Regions from separate parts of the Parabacteroides sp. AF18-52 genome, predicted to be linked through region 3. Evidence: riboswitches for the same ligand, from Rfam matches in the RefSeq annotation. Region 3 holds a riboswitch; each other region holds the start of a gene.
The links. Region 3 has a riboswitch for thiamine pyrophosphate ahead of DWX23_RS03650 (sulfide-dependent adenosine diphosphate thiazole synthase). Riboswitches for the same ligand answer to the same signal wherever they lie in the genome.

Region 1 (6,582 bases), on a different contig from region 3:
TATTTTCCCGTCATTGCGCCGTTCGGAATACCGTATCGACTATACGGTCCGCGAGTTCACAGTGGAAGAAGGCCGTGAGATTATCAAAACACGTCCGCAGCAGTTGAGCCTGAGCGAAATGTTTGCCGTAGCCAATAGCTATGAAACAGGAAGCAAAGAGTATAATAATGTATTTGAAATAGCTGTACGTATGTATAGCTCTGATCCGGTGGCGAATCTGAATGCTGCTAATATCTCTATAGGAAAAGGCGATTATGCCGCTGCAAAAAATTATCTGTCGAAAGCCGGTGATTCAGCGGAAGCGATCCATGCCCGTGGTGTTTTGAAATTAATTGAAGGTGATCTCGATGGAGCTGAAGTGTTATTGAAAAAGGCAAATGATGCCGGTGTGATAGGAGCAGCTAATAATTTGAGAGAATTGCAGAAGAAAAGAGATGACAATGCTCTGTTTGATAGTTTCAACGCACATAATTGATACATACACCGTGTGAGATTGTTATAAATAGAGTCTATTTTTGCATTGGAATGATTTATGAAAAAGCATAAAAGTAATAATATGGAACATGCTGCACAAGTCGAGAACGTTTTAGTGAACGAGATCAACAACCGGAACGGAGTACATCTCTATCTGGAAGGAAACAAATGGTGCGCCTATGAACGTTCCGCTTATTATCTGGCTCAGCTGAAAGTGCCGGTTGTAATAAAGAAGGAAGTAGTTCGTGACGGATATGACGTGATTTTGTTGAAAGCTTTTTTTGAAGTGGACGACATGCGTTTGCCTCTTGCTCCGAAAACTATTTTGAAACAAGTGGCTGATGATAAACTATTATTTCAGCTGAACGATCAGATAGACGGCTTCCCGGAATGGAAAGCTTGTCAATTGAATAAATTACCAGCATAAAAGGTGAAGCCGTGAGGCTTTGGTTAAGTATACTAAGTTGTAAAATTGAGGGTGTATTAAGTCCCCGGAAGTGAGTGGTTATCCTTCCGGGGCATTTTTTTTAATTGAGAATTGAAAATTAGAGAGGGGTTTGGAAATAAACGATCAGCCGGGCATCCGGAGAAAGGGTGAGGATAAATTCCGTTCCAGTCGCTTCGTTGAGGCTGCCTTGCCACCAAGATGTCAGACGGCGGCGGGTGATGGGCCAGCGGAGACCTTCGGTTGTTATTTCTCCGCAGGGATACATGGAAAAGATAGAGATTTGTTGGCCGGGTGTGCATGGCAGTGTTGCTGTTTGTAGCACGGGAACAAAACGGCCGTAATCGGAAATCATTTCTACCTGATCGAATAAAGGTGCGTAATCTGTCAGCAACGATATATTTCCCAGTGTATGGTCTTCGCGCAGCCCGGTAGCTCCCAGGATCAGTAGGTTCCGGAAGCCTGAAGAGTGGGCGAAACGTACGGCTTTAGTGAGGTCGTTTATTTCCTGGTCTTCTACCGTATGGATGCGGTCGTCATATAGTTGCAACATTGCGGGGGGGATGCTGTCGAGGTCGCCGACGATAGCTGTAGGGATCAGTCCCCGTTCATACAGGTTCTGCACTGCCCCGTCGCATGCAATGATGGCCGGTGCGGATTTTAAAAGTTCCAACGGCCCGGCTGTTTGCGGAAAACTACCGTTAGCAACCACTATACAATCATAAGATGTTGTCATTTGTATTTATTCCTTTCTTTTTCCACGTATAATATCCGACAATAGCTAAAATGCCGTAGCAAATGTACAAAAACATAGTAGGATATAAGCCGCGCAGATAATAAAGATAGACGGATACGAAATTGACGATAACCCAGAATATCCAGTGTTCGATAATACGGCGCGCCAACATCCAGGTGGCAACGATTCCGACGGAGGTGGTGAATGCATCGCCCATAGGGATCGGAGAGTCTGTGAAATTGTGGAGTATGTAATAAAGCAGAGCGTATATGGCGAGGATAGCTGATGCTATCCCCGCGAATAATGACCAGGTGATATGACGGTAGAAAATTGTGTCATCCGGGACTTTTTCTTCGGAAATATTTTTTTCTGCGCAGGTCCATTTTCTGAAACCGTAAATGCTGATGGCAACATAGTAGATATTCAGTCCCATATCGGCATATATTTTAGAGAAGAAGAAAACAAAAACGTAGACCAGTGAGGTCATAAAACCGACAATCCACATTGCTTTATGCTGTCTGATCTCCAGTAACAGGTAAAGAAAACCTGTTATGACACCGAAATATTCCAGTAGTTGCTCCATTTTTTCAGAATTTGAATGTTACTCTTGCCATGACATTTGTACCTGCCTGGGTGAAATAGCCGTCATATTTGTGGACTTTACCTCCGCTGATGTAGGTGGAAACCCAGGCGTTTGTTTCATATTGTTCGTTAAAGAGGTTGTTGATCGTAACATCAACTCCAAGCTCTTTGATGAATTTTGGTTTGAAGACATATCCAACACGCAGGCTGTTCACAAAGTAAGGATCGATCGAACGGTCTTTGGTGGAAGTGTTGTCGATGTACTGACGGCCTACGAACTGTGAGTTGAAACTCGCGGAGAATCCTTTCAGATTGAAGTCGAACATACTGTTGGCAATGATACCGGGGGAGAAGGCTATATCTGTTGTTCCCAGGTATTCGCTAGCCTGGCCACCGTTATCATAATCGTCCATAAAATGAGTATAGTCTTTTATTTTGTTACGGCTTAGGGTAACGTTTCCGTTCCAGTCCAGCCAGTGAGTGATACTTACACCTCCGGTCAGTTCGATACCCATACGATAACTGTCTTTGATATTGCTGGTCAGAGCCTCACCGATTTCGCTGATTTTGCCACTAAGGATCAACTGATTGTTATAATCCATAAAATAGAGGTTGGCACCGACACGGAAACGCTCGTTACCGAAGCTATAACCGGCTTCATAATCGTACAGGGTTTCGTGTGCGGGACGTTCATGGGGTTTGGCTTCCGTGAAATTGTCGCGGTTGGGTTCCCGGTTGGCAACGGAGAAGGAGATGAAAGCATTATGGCCGTCTTTCTGGAAATTGATGCCCGCTTTCGGGTTGAAAAAATTCCAGTGCTTGTCTACATCGACATCACCGCGGGCTTTGTCGTCACTCCCTTTAATGGTATAATGAACACCGCGGTATTGCAGGTCGAGATATCCGTTCAGATACGGGTGGAATCGGTAGTTGCCTTTTACATAAAAGTTATAGTCCAATTTGTTTCCTCTGTTACGGTAATATTCGTAGTCTGGCTGTGGAAGTGCTTCTCCGCTCTTTACCCACATGACACGACCGAAATGGTCGCCTACATATTTGTTTACAGCCGAACCGAAACTCATCTGAAGACGTTCGGAACGGTAGTTTGCACTGTAGACAACGCCATAGAAATCATTATCCAGCCATTTACGGCGGACGAGGTCTGATTTGCGGATGGTATCGCCTTTTCCGTTTATGTATTCGGGTAATTGGTATTTTTCGAAATCTGAATCTGCTTTATAATCTTCGTAATACCCTTCCCCATGTGTATAATGGAGAGTCAGGTTCATGTTCCATAGGTCACCCAGGCGTTGGCTGGCCATCAGATGATAGTTCTGTTGCCAGTAATTGTCAGTCTGGTTGTTGTAAAACTTTTTGACTCCCTTTTCTTCGTATTCTCCGCACGGATTGTAGGTTCGGTCGCTGTTCAGAAGAGAGGAGGGAACGCCGTTCCATGCCTGATACGTCTTCTCTATATTTCCGAAAGTATGGAAACGGACCAGCGTGTTATCTCCGTAATAAGTACCGGAACCGAAGTAAGAATGCATATTGGCTTTTGCCCGGTCGATATATCCGTCACTTTGTACATTGGAATAACGGGCATCGAACACGAAATGGTCATGGAGTAATCCGGTTCCCAGCTTCACTGAGTTTTTAACGGTTCCGAACGAACCTGCCGAAAGGGAATATTCGGCATAAGGTTTCAGGTCCGGCTTCTGTGTCTGCATGGCAACGGTAGCCCCGAAGGCTGCGGCTCCGTTAGTGGATGTTCCGGCTCCGCGTTGTATCTGTATGTTGTTGACAGATGAGGCAAAGTCGGACATGTTCGCCCAAAAGACCGTATGTGATTCGGAGTCGTTGACCGGCACGCCATTTACTGTGATGTTGATACGGTTGGCGTCTGTTCCGCGGATACGGAAACCGGAATAACCGATCCCTGTCCCTGCATCCGAAGTCATGATGACAGACGGAGATTGAGAGATCAGATAGGGAATACTCTGGCCGTCGTTTTTGCGGGTGAGTTCGTTTCCGGATACTTCGCTGTAGGCTACCGGAGTCCCTTTGGCTACCCGGGTGGCTGTGACGACTACTTCGTCCAGCGACAGATCGCGTGAAATTTTTAAAGAATCGACAGGATCCGGTTGATTTTCCGCTGTGGCCCATGTGGCCAGCGAACCGGCAATAAATAATAATACACTTTTCATCCTTTTTACCTTATTGTTTAAAAACTGATAAATGAATAGGAGAGGAGTGTTGTGTGAAGAAGTATACCATGTTTTACAATTCCCTTCGGCGGCATTATCCGTATCAGGTAATATGGGTATAATCTCAGCCTGCGGTACGTACGATATTCGGTACGCTGCAAGCACCCCTTTGTATTCGGATGGCAAAGGTAAGGAAAGTTAGGGGATTGTACAAATGATAAAACCGCCGCGAATCACTTCGGGGCGGTTTCTGTTCCACAATCTACCATCAATTATGTTGTAATTATTTACTGTGGATATTTTCTGTATGCTATTCAATCGTTGTATACCATGTACTCTTCATCCAGTTCAGCGGAGTGTACCAGGAATCTTCCTTACCTCCCAGGTGGGCATTCAGATTATCCGAGTTATAGTCTTTTTCGTCAGACGGATACTGGATGCGGTCGAGAGGCAGGGGAGTGGCAACGGACTGGTTATCACGTTTGAAATAAATTTCCGGATAACCGGTACGGCGAACGACGTTCCAGGCTTCATATTCCTGGATTGCGCCATGATGTATCCAGCGTTGTGTCAGAATACTCTTCTGAGGATTGCTGGCATCCCACTGTGTTTCGGCATACGCTTCTACGACAGAAGCGGACGGAGCTGTCAGTGCATCGCGGAAAGTTCCTGTAGAATTCAGGTCGAAATAAAACTCGGTAGAGAGTTTCATTGCATTTATGAATTCACTTTTGGCATTGCCGCTGGCCCAGTTGTTGGCATAAGCTTCCGCCTTCATAAAAGAAACTTCGGCAGCTGTCATCCAGAGACCAGGGAATCCCGGGTTACGGGTGAAGGTCGATGTATCCAGTGCGGCGTAATATTTAGCAGTACCGTGTGTCGAGATACTCAGGTTCGTTTCCTGGTCCGTAATGGTTTCTTTCGGGTCGAGGCCGATATACTCGTTGTTCCAGTTACTGTCGTATAACACTTCCAGACGAGGGTCTTCATTGTTTGTGTTTGCATTTAAGGCACGTTGCATAGCACCTGACATGCGGTTGTAGCGGGTGTTTTCGATTGCGTTCTGCAGGTCACGGTCGAAGTCGAACTGATCGTCGTCGGTCTGTGGTACAGTGATATTATCTGAATTGACATCTACCATAGGATAAGTTCCCGGGTTTTCCAACATCGTCTTGATCGCTGTACGGGCTTCGTTGACCAGATCGCCGTTGGAGGCAAGATGGGTAGCAACACGTAAACGCAATGAGTTTACATATTTCCGCCATAAGGAAACATCTCCGTTGTTTACGTAATCTTCTGCGCTCAGGAAAGTACTGGCATTAGATGGAAGCGAACGGCCGTTAAGATATGTATTGACTTCGTCCAGGTCGGTCAGGATCATCCGGTACAAATCGATGTCCGAATCGTATTTGGGTTTGGAGGTCGCAACATTCCCGGTTGCCCATAATGTACCGGCTTCAGAGAATGGAACTCCTCCCCAGGCAGAACACACTTCATACAATTGTTCTTCCATCACAGTACGTCCCAGCAGGAAGAAGATACGGTAATCTTCTTTTTCTTCTTCCGGAAGATTATTGAATTCGCTTTCCAATACTCTGAACTGAGTCAGTGTATTGTAGAAGTTTCTCCAACGTTCGTTGAAATAACCCTGTCCGGCACCGGCAAAGCGGTCCTTGCTGTTTGTATGGCCGATAACGCCGGAGAACAGGCCGGAAGTGGTGGAAGATACATAGTATCTGTAATAAACCGGATTCATCCATGTATTGGAGGCTTGCCAGACACCGACCATTAAAGCCGGACATGTCACCTTTTGCGTTTTCGACGGATCCTGGTATTGGTCCGTAAATTTGTCGTCACTGCAGGAAAACGTTGCCAGTAAGGCTGCGCATCCGAGTGCGAGTGCATATATTTTTTTCATAAATCTTTCAATTTTATTATTCTATATTTATTTCGTCGATTAGAAGCTTGCACGTACTGAGAAGCCGAATGAACGTGTTGTGGCTGTAGAACCGCCAATCTGTGCCTGGCTGATCCAGGTCGTTCCGTCAGTACATTCCGCATCGAATTCTTTCAGGCTCTTATAGAAGTAGAAGAGGTTACGACCGTATACGGAAACCATCAGGTTTTTGCAGCCGAATTTG
Region 2 (6,582 bases), 360 kb from region 3:
GCCATCTTCTTCTATTCTGTCGAAAACAGCATAGTCTGTCGAATATTCTTTCTTGTTACGCAGGACAGCACCGTAAGCAATACCGTTATAATGTTCGCGATAGTAAGTCAACTCGGCATTTCTCAAATAAGTAGCACGGGTATCTCTCTGACGTTTCCATGCCAGGAAGATATTATCCTTGTTGGTGTACATATACTGTTGTCCCAGCTGGTTGATATCGTACAGATATTCCAAACGAATGGAATTGACCGGATACTCTTTACGATATTCTTTCTTATCGTTGAACGAATACTCTATCAAACCATTATATTTGATCTTCCGGTCTGTCGTACCGTAAGCGGCATATCCTTCCAGGAATAATCTTTTACTGAAAGCAGTCGTAGTCGTACCTCCGACACGGAAGCGGGCACCTTCGATCGCATTACCACTGATAAAGGTATTGGCCGGTCCAAACTCAAATTTGTTTTTAACAGGATCAGTATTTGTGCCTATATATCCCGAAGTCAGGATCGTTATGATCTTCTCCGTCACATAGAATATCGGAACCGAACGTAATTTCTCCATCAGCTTATCGACCGTATTCTGATTCCGCTTTCCGGCTTCCTCGGGACGATTCAGGTCCCAGAAATCTTCCGGTTGTTTATAGGCATTCTGCAGCGTGATGACCGGAGCACTTTCTTTAAATATCCCATCGTCCTCAGGAGGCAGGAAAGAATGATTGCTGTATATGTTCAGCCTTCGGGCATACATGCCTTTCGACTTCTCCGTCAGCTTAAAGTCTACATTTATATCATCTTTGGTTATGATACGTGTTCCGTCTTCCGTCCTTTCAAAAGTCTGTTCGATCGTCATTCCACTGACAAAGTTCAGGTTGATGTTTTTAGGAACATTCAATATCGCCTTCTTGACGAAATAGGTAGAATCGAGCGTCACGAACAAATGCCCCGTAAAGCCAAAGCCTTCGGAAACAAAAGGAACAAACCCCAGGTCCACACATTGTTGTCCGTTGACCTCCAATGTATCAAGCAGATAATACTTATAGAAATTAGGCCCCATGCTGGACAACGGGCTTACAAAACGTTGCAGGAAGAGAGGAATATCATTCTTAAAAATATCTACTTCACGAAAAACTTCTCCCAGGAACTGCTGCATGCCATCACGTGAGAAAACTTCATCTACACCGGCAGCCTTGGCTCCCAATACGACTCTTTTCTCCACCTTAGGATCTTTACGGTAAAAGACACCTTCCACCTTCTCTTTTTCCGATACGGGCAGGATAGTCTTGCCGATATCCAACGTATCGATATAATCGATCAGGAAGTCGAATTTACCGGCTTTACCATTTTCCTTTTTGGGTTTCGGATGATAATCGTTCATTGCGAAAACCATCTTCTCATACTGGCTATAGCTGAAGTAATCGTGGTTACGCGGATTGTTACTTTCGCGTGAATCGATCACATTCTTGACGAAGGCGACGGCCGGATTCTCTTTTTTACTGTATTTTTCCTTTTTGGGCTTGACTACAACTTCCGAGATAGCGAAGCTGGAAGGCGCTAAAGCTATCTTGAAATAATTCTTCTTTCCGACAGCAACTTTAAACTCTTTTTCTTCGTATCCAAGATAAGAAACGGATAAAGTTCTTTCATTAGATGATGTTGTCAGTGAAAACTTCCCGTCATCGTCTGTCGTTGCTCCGATAGTTGTACCTTTCAGTATAACTGAAACATATGGTAACGTTTCTCCTGTGATCGAGTCCGTTACAATTCCGTTTATTATTGTGTTCTGACCCTTTGATGCAAAAGCTATCAAAACGAATGTCAGAATAAAAACAATCTTTTTCCCCATTATTTTATATTAACTCCCTCGTTAAACTCCGCAAAATTATAACAGATTCTTTTTTCTGAATGTTCCAAATTGAACCGATTATATTCCAATTGACAACAAAATTCATTAAAAGGCCCCAATATTGATGTTTTCAGATTGAATTTATACGATCAATAATGAAATCCTTCCTTGCTTCCACAGGCAATTGGGGTACTTCGATCAATGTATAACCTGCATTCTCATAAACATCTCTCATTACATAATATGTATCTATCGCTTCATTAAATGATTGTTTACGTTCTTTATCTGTATGGTATATACTTTCCCACGGGGGAAGTATAAAAACCTGTTCACTATACCTATATTTATTAACGGCCAGTTCTATGTATTTCCGGTCGTTCAACCCTATTAACTGTGCATAAGCCAAAGTATCAGGTATTCCCCTGTCAAAGAACAGGACACCTTCCTCTTTTGCATGTGCAAGATACGAATCGACAGAGCGTTCCAGCATTATCTTCGTATATAACCCGGTATCTTTCCAGGGCAAGGCATCTCCTCCCTGCAGTTGTTGTTCTTTGATTATATCTCGTGCAACCTCTTTTACAGTCTTTAATCCATCTTTTTCAAGTTCTTCAATTAGCGATGTTTTACCTGTTCCAGGCCCTCCGGTAATCACATACAAGCCTTTATTATTCAACATGTTCAGTCACCTTTAAGATTGTTATGGTAAAAGGAAACACAATCCGGAAGAAAAGCTATAATGCCGGATATGTACTCGCAAATATACTGGATTATTTCTTTATATGTATCAATTCTCTCTTAAATTTAACAATTCACTTTTGTTTTCTCCTGTCAATCTTTCTACCTTTGTCCGCGAAAAGGGGGTGCCATACTGTAAACGGGCTGAGATTATACCCTGTGAACCTGATGCGGGTAATGCCGCCGTAGGAAAGACAGATAAGGCTTTTTCCCTCCTTTGGTATGTAAACATGAAAACAGATACGACGTATCGCTATCCGGTAGCACTTACAATTGCCGGTTCCGACAGTGGTGGCGGAGCTGGCATACAAGCAGATATCAAGACATTCTCCGCCATCGGTGTTTACGGAGCTTCCGTCATAACATCGGTCACAGCTCAGAACACCCAGGGTGTCAGAGGCATTCAGGCTATTTCTCCCGAGATATTGAAAGGGCAACTCGATGCTGTCTTTGAAGATATTACGATCGATGCTGTGAAAATAGGAATGGTACATAACAAGACGGCAGCCGAAATTATCGTTGAAACAATAGACAAATTTTCTCCCGCATATATCATACTGGACCCGGTGATGATCTCTACCAGCGGGAATAAATTGCTACAGGATGATGCCATCGAAATCATAGTCCGCGAACTGTTCGTCCGAAGTACATTAGTCACTCCCAATATCGACGAAGCAGAATACCTGTCAGGTGTAAAGATCTTCTCCGAAAAAGATATGGATTTGGCTGCCGGAAAATTATTGTCCCGGGGCTGCAAGGCCGTTCTAATGAAAGGCGGCCATCTGAAGACAAAAGATATGACCGATATATTATATATGTCGGAAATGTCTCCTGTCCGCCTGTCCGCCGAAACGATAGAAACGACGAACGGTCATGGGACTGGCTGTACATTATCTTCGGCTATTGCTGCTTATCTTGCTTTGGGTATGAATCTGCCTGAAGCAGTCGGTTCTGCCAAAGAGTATATCACACAAGCTATTCAGAGTGGAAAAGATGTAAAAACGGGTCATGGTCATGGCCCGTTGAATCATTTTTTTGCCCCGGTTCCATTACATAAAATAGAAATGAATAGGTCATGAAACTGATAGCCATAACGACTCCTAATTTCTTTGAAGGCGAAGGTCTGATCCTGACGGCTTTATTTCAGGAAGGAATGGAAAGAGTGCATTTGCGTAAACCCCAGGGGGATAAACAGGTATTACGTTTATTATTAAATACCGTCCCGGAGGTGTTTCACTCCCGTATCGTCTTACATGATCATTTTGAACTGACATCGGAATATAATCTTGCCGGCATCCATCTGAACAGCAGGAACCATATTATACCGGAAGGTTTCAAAGGCAGTATCAGCCGTTCCTGTCATTCCTTACAGGAAGTAAAAGAAAATCGACAACTCGATTATGTCTTTCTCAGCCCTGTCTTTGAGAGCATATCTAAAGAAGAATACGGTAGCGGTTTCTCTTTGGAAACTTTGCAGGATGCCGCTTCCCATAAGATAATAAATGAAAAAGTAATCGCTTTGGGTGGTATCAGTAACGAAACGATCCCATCGATCCGTTCAATAGGTTTCGGAGGCGTAGCCGTTTTAGGTGCATTGTGGGGAAAAGTGCCGGATATATCACAAAAAGAAACAATTATCAATCAATATAAAAATATACAACTATGCCTGAAAAGATAAACAGCCGGTATGCTTGTTTCACGGAAGAGAACACACTTCCGTTGATGTTCATCACACACCGTACTGAAAAATATACAGAAGAAGACCAGGTCAAAATAGCCCTGGAAGGCGGATGTAACTGGATACAGATACGAATGAAAGACAATCTTACCCTCGAAGCTGCCGAAAAGCTGGTTCATTTAGCAGGATCATCCTGTCGGGTATGCATAGACGACAACCTGGAGATCGCTATTAAAAGCAAAGCTCTCACTGTACATCTGGGTAAGAAAGATATGCCGGTCAGCGATGCCTGGAAGATTATCCGTCAACAAGGATACGGCGACCTTTTCCTGGTAGGTGCTACAGCCAATACCTTTGAAGATATCGTGGAAGCAGACAGACAGGGCGCCTCCTATATCGGTCTTGGCCCATATCGTTTTACAGAAACAAAAAAGAACCTGAGTCCGATACTCGGTCTCGAAGGATACAAAAGAATCATGGAACAATGCCGGGAAGCAGGACTAAAAATTCCTATATTTGCAATCGGAGGAATCCGGTATGAGGATATCGCCCCTTTGATGAGTACCGGAATTACAGGGATCGCCGTATCATCGGCTATTACCCAGGCGCCCGATCCTGTAAAGGAGATGGAACGTTTCTGTTTAATAATAAAAAAGTATAGCAAGCAAATAGATTTACATTGATCAAAATATAAACAATATAACAATGGCAAACAAGAAAAATACGATGCGTATCACCTACCCGTCATCGGAGAAGATATACATTCCGGGAGAGATCAACAAGATCAAAGTTGGAATGCGTAAGATAAAACTTCTGGATACCGTTACACTGGATGAAAACGGAGAAAAAGTTTGTAAGAAAAACAATCCGGTAATTGTCTACGACACAAGCGGACCATTCTCCGATCCGAAGATAAACATCGACATAACAGCCGGTATCCCACGTATCCGTGAAGAATGGTGCAGCAAGCGCAAGGATATCGAACAGCTGAGCGAACTTACATCGGAATACGGACGTAGCCGCCTGGAAGATAAAAGCCTGGATGCTATCCGTTTCCCGAAACGCCACCTCCCCTATCGTGCAAAAGAAGGTAAGAACATCACCCAAATGTATTATGCCAAACGCCGGATCATTACGCCTGAAATGGAATACGTTGCCATACGTGAAAATCAACAGATCGAGGCATTGGGACTGAAATCGTATATTACACCGGATTTTGTCCGTAAGGAAATAGCAGCCGGGCGTGCGATCATACCGTCCAACGTCAACCATCCGGAAGCGGAACCGATGATCATCGGTAAGAAGTTCCTGGTGAAGATCAATACGAATATCGGAAACTCGGCCCTCTCTTCCGGTATCAGCGAAGAGATAGAGAAGGCGGTATGGAGTTGCAAATGGGGAGGCGATACGTTAATGGACCTTTCCACAGGCGACAATATCCACGAAACACGCGAATGGATCATTCGTAACTGTCCTGTACCGATGGGGACTGTTCCTATCTACCAGGCTTTGGAAAAAGTGAACGGAAATGTGGAAGCACTAAGTTGGGATATCTATCGTGATACATTGATCGAACAGGCCGAACAAGGTGTAGATTATTTCACGATTCATGCCGGTCTACTGAAAAGTCATATCGATCTGACGGCAACCCGCCTGTCGGGCATCGTGTCACGCGGCGGTTCCATCATGGCGAAATGGATGCAACTGCACAATGAAGAGAACTTCCTTTATACCCATTTCGCAGAGATTTGCGATATATTGAGCCGGTATGACGTAGCTGTTTCGATTGGCGACGGACTTCGTCCGGGTTCTATTTATGATGCGAACGATGCCGCCCAGTTTGCCGAGTTGCATGCAATGGGTGATCTGACAAAGATTGCCTGGGAGAAATTCGTTCAGGTAATCATCGAAGGTCCGGGACATGTCCCAATGAACAAGATACATGAAAATATGAAGGAGCAGCAATATGCTTGCCACGGGGCACCTTTCTATACATTAGGCCCGTTAACAACAGATATCGCTCCCGGTTATGACCATATCACTTCTGCTATCGGTGCGGCACAGATTGCATGGCACGGAACAGCCATGATCTGTTATGTAACTCCGAAAGAACATTTAGGATTGCCGAATAAAGAAGATGTACGTAACGGTGTGGTTGCTTATAAGATAGCTGCCCATGCAGCCGACCTGGCAAAGGGACATCCGGGTGCCCAGGTACGCGACAACGCTTTGAGTAAAGCACGCTTCGACTTCCGCTGGAAAGACCAGTTCAACCTGTCGCTCGATCCGGAACGGGCTTTGCAATACTATAAGGAAAGCGC
Region 3 (6,582 bases):
TGAAATCCCGTTCAGTAAAGAAACCGGCCTGATCTGTCATGCAACGGCCGACGGGCAGGTCTTTATAGAAAAAGGTCCTTTCCTGAATCTGGATATCAACCTGAACCATCTGACGGGAGCCGAAGTGCGTAAGAGTGCAACCAAGTTCCTTACATCGGATGCCGACTGGCAGAAGCAGAGCATCACTTATACAAAACAAGGCGATAATGTCCTGGTTATCCTGAACGGTCGTTATAATGATGTGGATACGGATATCCGTCTATTGATCTCTCCCGAAGGACGTATGGAGATCAATTACCTGACGAACGGACAACCGAATGGTTTTCTGCGTGAAACAGGTCTTTCTTTCTATCTTCCTGAAACGATGGACCGGCTGAAATGGAAACGCCGGGGACATTGGAGCTATTATCCTTCCGGTGCTTTTGCAGGCAATGAAGGAGAAACCTCTCTCTATAATCCGAACAAAGTGCCTTATGGAGCCCGTCCGGAACAACCCTGGCAGTGTGATACGCACAATTATTATTATTGGGCAGATGCCGGAGCGAATTGCGATCGCCCGCTTACTCAAATGGCAAAAGGAATGAAAGAAAATATCTATTTCTATACGTTGAATGCCGGTAATACAGGAAAAGGCTTATCGGTTCTTTCACCGGATGCCACTGTAGCCTGCCGTTCAAGTAAACGCGCAGATGGCCAATTGATCCTGTACGTCAACAACCGTTGGGATTATCCGGAAATTGCCTGGGGAAATTATTGTAAGACATTGGAGGCTAACCCTTGCTATGGCAAGATAGAGATTGTCTTCTAAATATTACAAAAGCCTATAAATGAAGATGTGTCAAAATAGATAAACCGTCTGCGTTATCTGCGTCTGGTAAATATCAATTCTGGCACATCTTCATTTATATTATGTTACGGTTAAATCAACCGGCATATCTTCTCCAGATAAACAGCATCTGTCTCATCGAAACTATTCAACTCATCGCTGTCGATATCGAGTACAGCTACCACTTTCCCGTCACGAATAACCGGAACTACAATTTCAGATTTCGAATCGGAGTTACAGGCAATATGTCCGGGGAATAGATCTACGTCAGGAACAATTTGAGTGGTTGCCTCTTTCCATGCCGTACCGCAAACACCTTTGCCATACCGGATACGTGTGCAAGCTATCGATCCCTGAAAAGGAGCGAGCACCAGCATATCGTCTTTGACTATATAGAAACCGACCCAAAAGAAATTGAATGTCTGTTTCAGTGCCGCTGCTACATTTGCCATATTGGCGATCGTGTCGTTTTCACCAGCCAGTAATGACTCTATCTGGGGGAATAGTGTTTGATACTGCTGCTCTTTATTTCCAACGCTTATGATTAAGTTCTCTGCCATCTTTTAAACTATTATAGTAGAACAAAGGTAAAAATTAATCGGAAATATCCGTACCTTTGCATATCAATTGGTTTTTATGGCAAAAGAAAACTCTCCTCTGGTATTAGGTACCGAACGTATTGGAAAACTGCTTACGCAATACGCTATTCCGGCGATTATCGCCATGACGGCATCTTCGCTTTATAATATGGCAGACAGTATTTTTATCGGACATGGGGTTGGGCCGCTGGCTATCTCCGGTCTGGCTCTGACCTTTCCGCTTATGAACCTGGCGGCAGCTTTCGGTTCGTTGGTCGGGGTAGGGGCTTCTACGCTTGTGTCTGTTAAATTAGGGCAGAAAGATTACGAAGGTGCAAACCGGGTTCTCGGCAATGTATTAGTGCTGAATGTCCTTCTTGGCGTCGCTTTTACCTTTGTCTTTTTGTTCCTTCTCGATCCGATCCTTTATTTCTTCGGGGCTAGTGAGAATACGATATCGTATGCACGCGATTATATGCAGATCATTCTCTATGGAAATGTGGTCACACACATGTATTTGGGATTGAATGCCGTATTGCGTTCATCCGGTTTCCCGAAACTGGCCATGTATGCGACACTGGCTTCGGTCGTGATAAACTGTATATTGAATCCGATCTTTATCTTTGGATTCGGCTGGGGAATCAAAGGTTCCGCATGGGCTACTGTGATTTCTCAGGTGATTTCACTGACCGGACAGATGATCCATTTTTCCAGACCGTCGCAATTGCTTCATTTTAAGAAAGGTATTTATAAATTGAAGAAGGAGATAGTAAAAGGTATCCTGTATATCGGTATGTCTCCTTTCTTGATGAATCTCTGTTCTTGCCTGATCGTCATCCTGATCAACCGTGGATTGAAGGAGTATGGCGGAGATATGGCTATCGGGGCCTATGGTATTGTAAACCGTATCATCTTCCTGTTTGTAATGATCATTATGGGCTTCAACCAGGGTATGCAGCCGATTGCCGGATATAATTTCGGCGCCCGTTTATATCCTCGTGTGACGGAAGTGACCAAGCTGACGATGAAGTGGGCGATAGGCGTTGCAACGACGGGTTTCCTGTTATGCCAGTTGTTCCCGACTCTGATCGTGAATATGTTTACGACCGACGATGAATTGGTGAAAGCTGCTGTGTTCGGTCTTCATATCGTATTTGCCGTCTTCCCGATCGTGGGGTTCCAGATGGTGGCAACCAACTTCTTCCTTTCGATCGGTATGTCAAAGAAAGCGATCTTTTTGTCGCTTACCCGTCAGTTATTGTTCCTGATCCCTTGTTTGATCATCCTTCCCCGTTTCTTCGGAACGTTAGGTGTCTGGATCAGTATGCCGGTAGCCGACACGATCGCAACGGTCGTAACAGCAATTGTACTGGTAAATCAATTCAGGAAGTTTAAACATGTACCAAACTAAAAAAATATTGTATATTTATCGCAGGATAATCAAATCTGGTAATTTATGGATAACAAGATCATATTGACCATTGGCCGTCAATTTGGCAGCGGTGGACGAGAAGTAGGGCAGAAGTTGGCGAAAGCGCTGGGCATCGCTTATTATGATAAGGAATTGATGGCGATAGCAGCGAAAGAGAGCGGCTTGAGTGAGGAGTTTTTTGAGAAAGCGGACGAACGGGCTTCCAGCGGACTGTCATATGCATTTACTATGGGATATTCCTATATGGGAATGTTTACACCTTACAACGACATTTTGTCGAACGACGGATTATTCAAGTTTCAGAGTGACGCTATCCGCAAGTTGGCGGCTGAGCAGTCGTGTGTCTTGGTAGGACGTTGTGCAGACTATATCCTGCGTGACGATCCCGACTGCCTGAGTTTCTTTATTCATACCACTCCCGAACATCGTATCCAGCGTATTATAGAAAGACAAGATGTAACTGTCGAGCAGGCAAAAGAATTGATGATGAAAACCGATAAATCGCGTGCCGCTTACTATAATTATTACACCAATAAAGAGTGGGGAGTTGCTTCTTCTTATAATTTCTCTATCGATGTATCTGTATTGGGTGTAGACGAAACAGTAGGGTTTATCAAAGACTTTGTTGAACGGAAAATGAATAAGCGGCCGCCACATTTCGGATAATTTATTATCTTTGCTGCGACTTATCATAGGGGTGCCTTAATATACAGGCTGAGATTATACCCATAGAACCTGCCCGGGTAATGCCGTGAAGGGAGAATCGGTAGAATTGCTAAATAAAGGAGAGCTTTACCTCTATGTGCTCTCTGATGTTTAAACACTAATTATTTAATGTAATGGAACAGATCGTTTCAACAGGAATTATTGACTCTTATTTTGCAAAACTGAAGAGCAACTTATCAATTGATGTGGCTATCGTAGGTGGTGGCCCTTCCGGTATCGTAGCAGCTTATTATCTGGCTAAAGCCGGTAAAAAAGTGGCTCTTTTCGACCGTAAACTGGCTCCCGGCGGAGGTATGTGGGGCGGTGCTATGATGTTTAATGATATTGTCGTACAGGAAGAAGCTATGCCGATCGTAAAGGAGCTGGGTGTTTCTTATCATGATGCAGGCAACGGTACTTATATAATGGATTCGGTTCATACTACTTCTGCATTGATCTATCAGGCAACAAAAGCCGGTGCTACTATCTTTAACTGTTATTCGGTGGAAGACGTAGTATTCCATAACGATGCCGTAGCCGGTGTTGTAGTGAACTGGGCTCCGGTAATCCGCGAAGGTATGCATGTGGACCCGCTGACTATTATGGCTAAAGCTGTATTGGAAGGTACAGGACATGACTGCGAAGTAGCCCGTACAGTTGCCCGCAAGAACGATATCCGACTGAATACTCCGACAGGCGGTGTGATCGGTGAACGTTCATTGAATGTGGAACTGGGTGAACAGACTACCGTTGAAAACACAAAAGAGATCTATCCGGGATTATTTGTTTCCGGTATGGCTGCCAACGGAGTTAGCGGAAGTTTCCGTATGGGGCCGATCTTCGGCGGTATGCTGATGAGCGGAAAGAAAGCCGCAGAACTTATCTGTGAAAAGCTGAATAAGTAAGATCAGATAATGATATCATATGAAAAGGACGGAAATCTATAGAAGATAACCGTCCTTTTTCAATTATAGTAACATAAAAACTCATGCCTTTTTACATATTCTCTACAATCTCCCGTTGTTTCTTGAAGAACTGTATCCGTTGCATTTCGCCGCTTTCGGATATCATCGTGGAGAATTTACGTAAGGACTGAATCCATTCCTTCATATTTTTGCACATCTCTTTATCCCTCGAAGTGATCGAGTTGATTGAAAAAATCCGGATCAGGCTTAATTGCAGGCTCGATGTTTCCACATAGCTGTATGTAGCTTCAAAATTGATGTTAGATATATATATATGTATATCTTTACCTGTATCAAATTTGCCTTTGGAAGCAATAGTTTCCAAATCGTCTAATAGCTTGAGGAGTTCTTCTTGTAATTTAGTGACTTCTTCTTCTGTAATTAAATGAATACTGGCGAAATATTTTATATCGTTCACCAGATAGTTAAACATCATGCTATCCCATATATAATGTGTTGTTTGTATATATGAACTAGCTTCGACAAATGCCTTTTGGGCACGCTTAAGATCATCGGATATATTCAGTTCTGAAAAGTTCTTTACACAATTTACCTTTTCATTCTGGTACATCCATTTGAATAGCCGGAACCTGGACAAATTATCGTATTTCAGGTAATAAGTCTGGGGGATCATATTTGAAGCCGTACTAAGTTCCGAGGTCGGATCATCCCGTAAGGATTCAAATAATTCAACGTAGTGGTCAAGAATCGCGTAATACGTTTTGATAGGATCTGAATAATGTAAAAGATTCAGGTCGAACATTGCGTTATTGGTATAGCTTATACCCACGATCTGATCCAGGGAAACTCCCAATTTCTTTGAAATTATAGAAGCTTCATTGAGGGTGAAAGGGACTTCGCCGCGTAATCTTCTGTATACGGCTTCTTTTCCTATATAAAGAATATCCATCAGGGTGTTCGCTAAGTTGACCCCATCCGGAATTTTATCTTTCATTACCTCGATCAGATTTGTATTTAATACATCTGTATTCATTCCAATTCTCCCTTTTAAATAATATATATGTTCAATTATTAAACAATAAACAATGCGTATTGTTTCGGAAAACGCAACAATAGACGTTAAAGTGTCTCCATGTTACTTATTTTCGAAAAAGACGAGTCGGTAAATACTTGAATGAGAAATAGACGCGTCTCAAAATACCTTATTTGCGAAATAGAACTCCCGTATTTGCTTCGTAAATTCGCATATCTCAATTAAGAGAGACGGCAATGATGGTTTGAACGAATAGTTATTGCAGTTTAATATTAATACTAAGTGATGTTAATTGAAATAGCATTAGAATGGATGAACTTTATTTTATTTTAGTCTTAGATTTTTTGTTTATAAATTATTGACCTAACCAAACATTTGCTTGTATAATCAGAATGAGTAGACCACTAATGCTAATACCATGAACAACTGTCCGGCTGGGAGGTGACTCTCGGCCGGTCTTTTTTTCTATATATCTGCTGTTTGCCTTTGAGTTGCAAAATAAACTTTTTACTTTTGCAACATAAATGATGAGAGCGAAGAAACATATAATCCGTTACATAATGCTGGTGGCAAGTATCATCATGCTGCTTTCGGTTGTGGTGCCACATCATCACCACAGTAACGGTATGCCTTGTTTCAAATCGTTGACTGAACATAACCATAAAAGCTCGTCTTCCCACGATTGCGGATGCAACGGGCATAATCTGGCCCTTTTTATATCTCTTTTGTCACATGTGACAGATGGTGATGTAAGTCACTTACTTTTCCCTTTGCAAGTTTTATTTGATTATATTAACCCTCCTGTTCCGTTGTTGTACGGACAAACGTTCGATCGTGAACGAGCCTTTTATATTGAGTCTCTGCACGATACCTGGATCACGTGCTCCGGCGGACTGCGTGCCCCTCCTGTGTTATAATTGTTTCTGATAGGAGCGAACCTTATTCGCATTCCGGTGTTTTAAGCAAGACGCCGAACTATTTTATTTGCATTTATAACATATTATAATACAATGAGAAAGATATATTTATTGTGGGTTTTATGTGCCTACATATTCGCAAGCTGTAGTGGCGGAGCTGCTAAG

Region 1: linked by a shared signal. The riboswitch ahead of DWX23_RS05265 (TonB-dependent receptor) and the one ahead of DWX23_RS03650 (sulfide-dependent adenosine diphosphate thiazole synthase) in region 3 are both predicted to bind thiamine pyrophosphate.
Region 2: linked by a shared signal. The riboswitch ahead of thiD (bifunctional hydroxymethylpyrimidine kinase/phosphomethylpyrimidine kinase) and the one ahead of DWX23_RS03650 (sulfide-dependent adenosine diphosphate thiazole synthase) in region 3 are both predicted to bind thiamine pyrophosphate.

What each region holds. Positions count from the first base shown of each region.
Region 1 is NZ_QUGR01000002.1:408,250-414,831, reverse strand. Features, by position in the region: gene DWX23_RS05285 (DUF3868 domain-containing protein) at 1-475, shown strand, start outside; gene DWX23_RS05280 (hypothetical protein) at 533-901, shown strand; gene DWX23_RS05275 (thiamine diphosphokinase) at 1,020-1,655, opposite strand; gene pnuC (nicotinamide riboside transporter PnuC) at 1,639-2,238, opposite strand; gene DWX23_RS05265 (TonB-dependent receptor) at 2,243-4,441, opposite strand; TPP riboswitch at 4,504-4,620, opposite strand; gene DWX23_RS05260 (SusD/RagB family nutrient-binding outer membrane lipoprotein) at 4,752-6,359, opposite strand; gene DWX23_RS05255 (SusC/RagA family TonB-linked outer membrane protein) at 6,399-6,582, opposite strand, start outside.
Region 2 is NZ_QUGR01000001.1:513,131-519,712, forward strand. Features, by position in the region: gene DWX23_RS02110 (DUF5686 and carboxypeptidase-like regulatory domain-containing protein) at 1-1,845, opposite strand, end outside; gene DWX23_RS02115 (AAA family ATPase) at 1,976-2,524, opposite strand; TPP riboswitch at 2,700-2,785, shown strand; gene thiD (bifunctional hydroxymethylpyrimidine kinase/phosphomethylpyrimidine kinase) at 2,814-3,662, shown strand; gene DWX23_RS02125 (thiamine phosphate synthase) at 3,659-4,261, shown strand; gene DWX23_RS02130 (thiamine phosphate synthase) at 4,246-4,944, shown strand; gene thiC (phosphomethylpyrimidine synthase ThiC) at 4,967-6,582, shown strand, end outside.
Region 3 is NZ_QUGR01000001.1:872,096-878,677, reverse strand. Features, by position in the region: gene DWX23_RS03670 (glycoside hydrolase family 2 TIM barrel-domain containing protein) at 1-808, shown strand, start outside; gene DWX23_RS03665 (GAF domain-containing protein) at 919-1,386, opposite strand; gene DWX23_RS03660 (MATE family efflux transporter) at 1,463-2,815, shown strand; gene DWX23_RS03655 (AAA family ATPase) at 2,861-3,502, shown strand; TPP riboswitch at 3,520-3,615, shown strand; gene DWX23_RS03650 (sulfide-dependent adenosine diphosphate thiazole synthase) at 3,676-4,446, shown strand; gene DWX23_RS03645 (hypothetical protein) at 4,538-5,500, opposite strand; gene DWX23_RS03640 (DUF6769 family protein) at 6,025-6,417, shown strand; gene DWX23_RS03635 (efflux RND transporter periplasmic adaptor subunit) at 6,511-6,582, shown strand, end outside.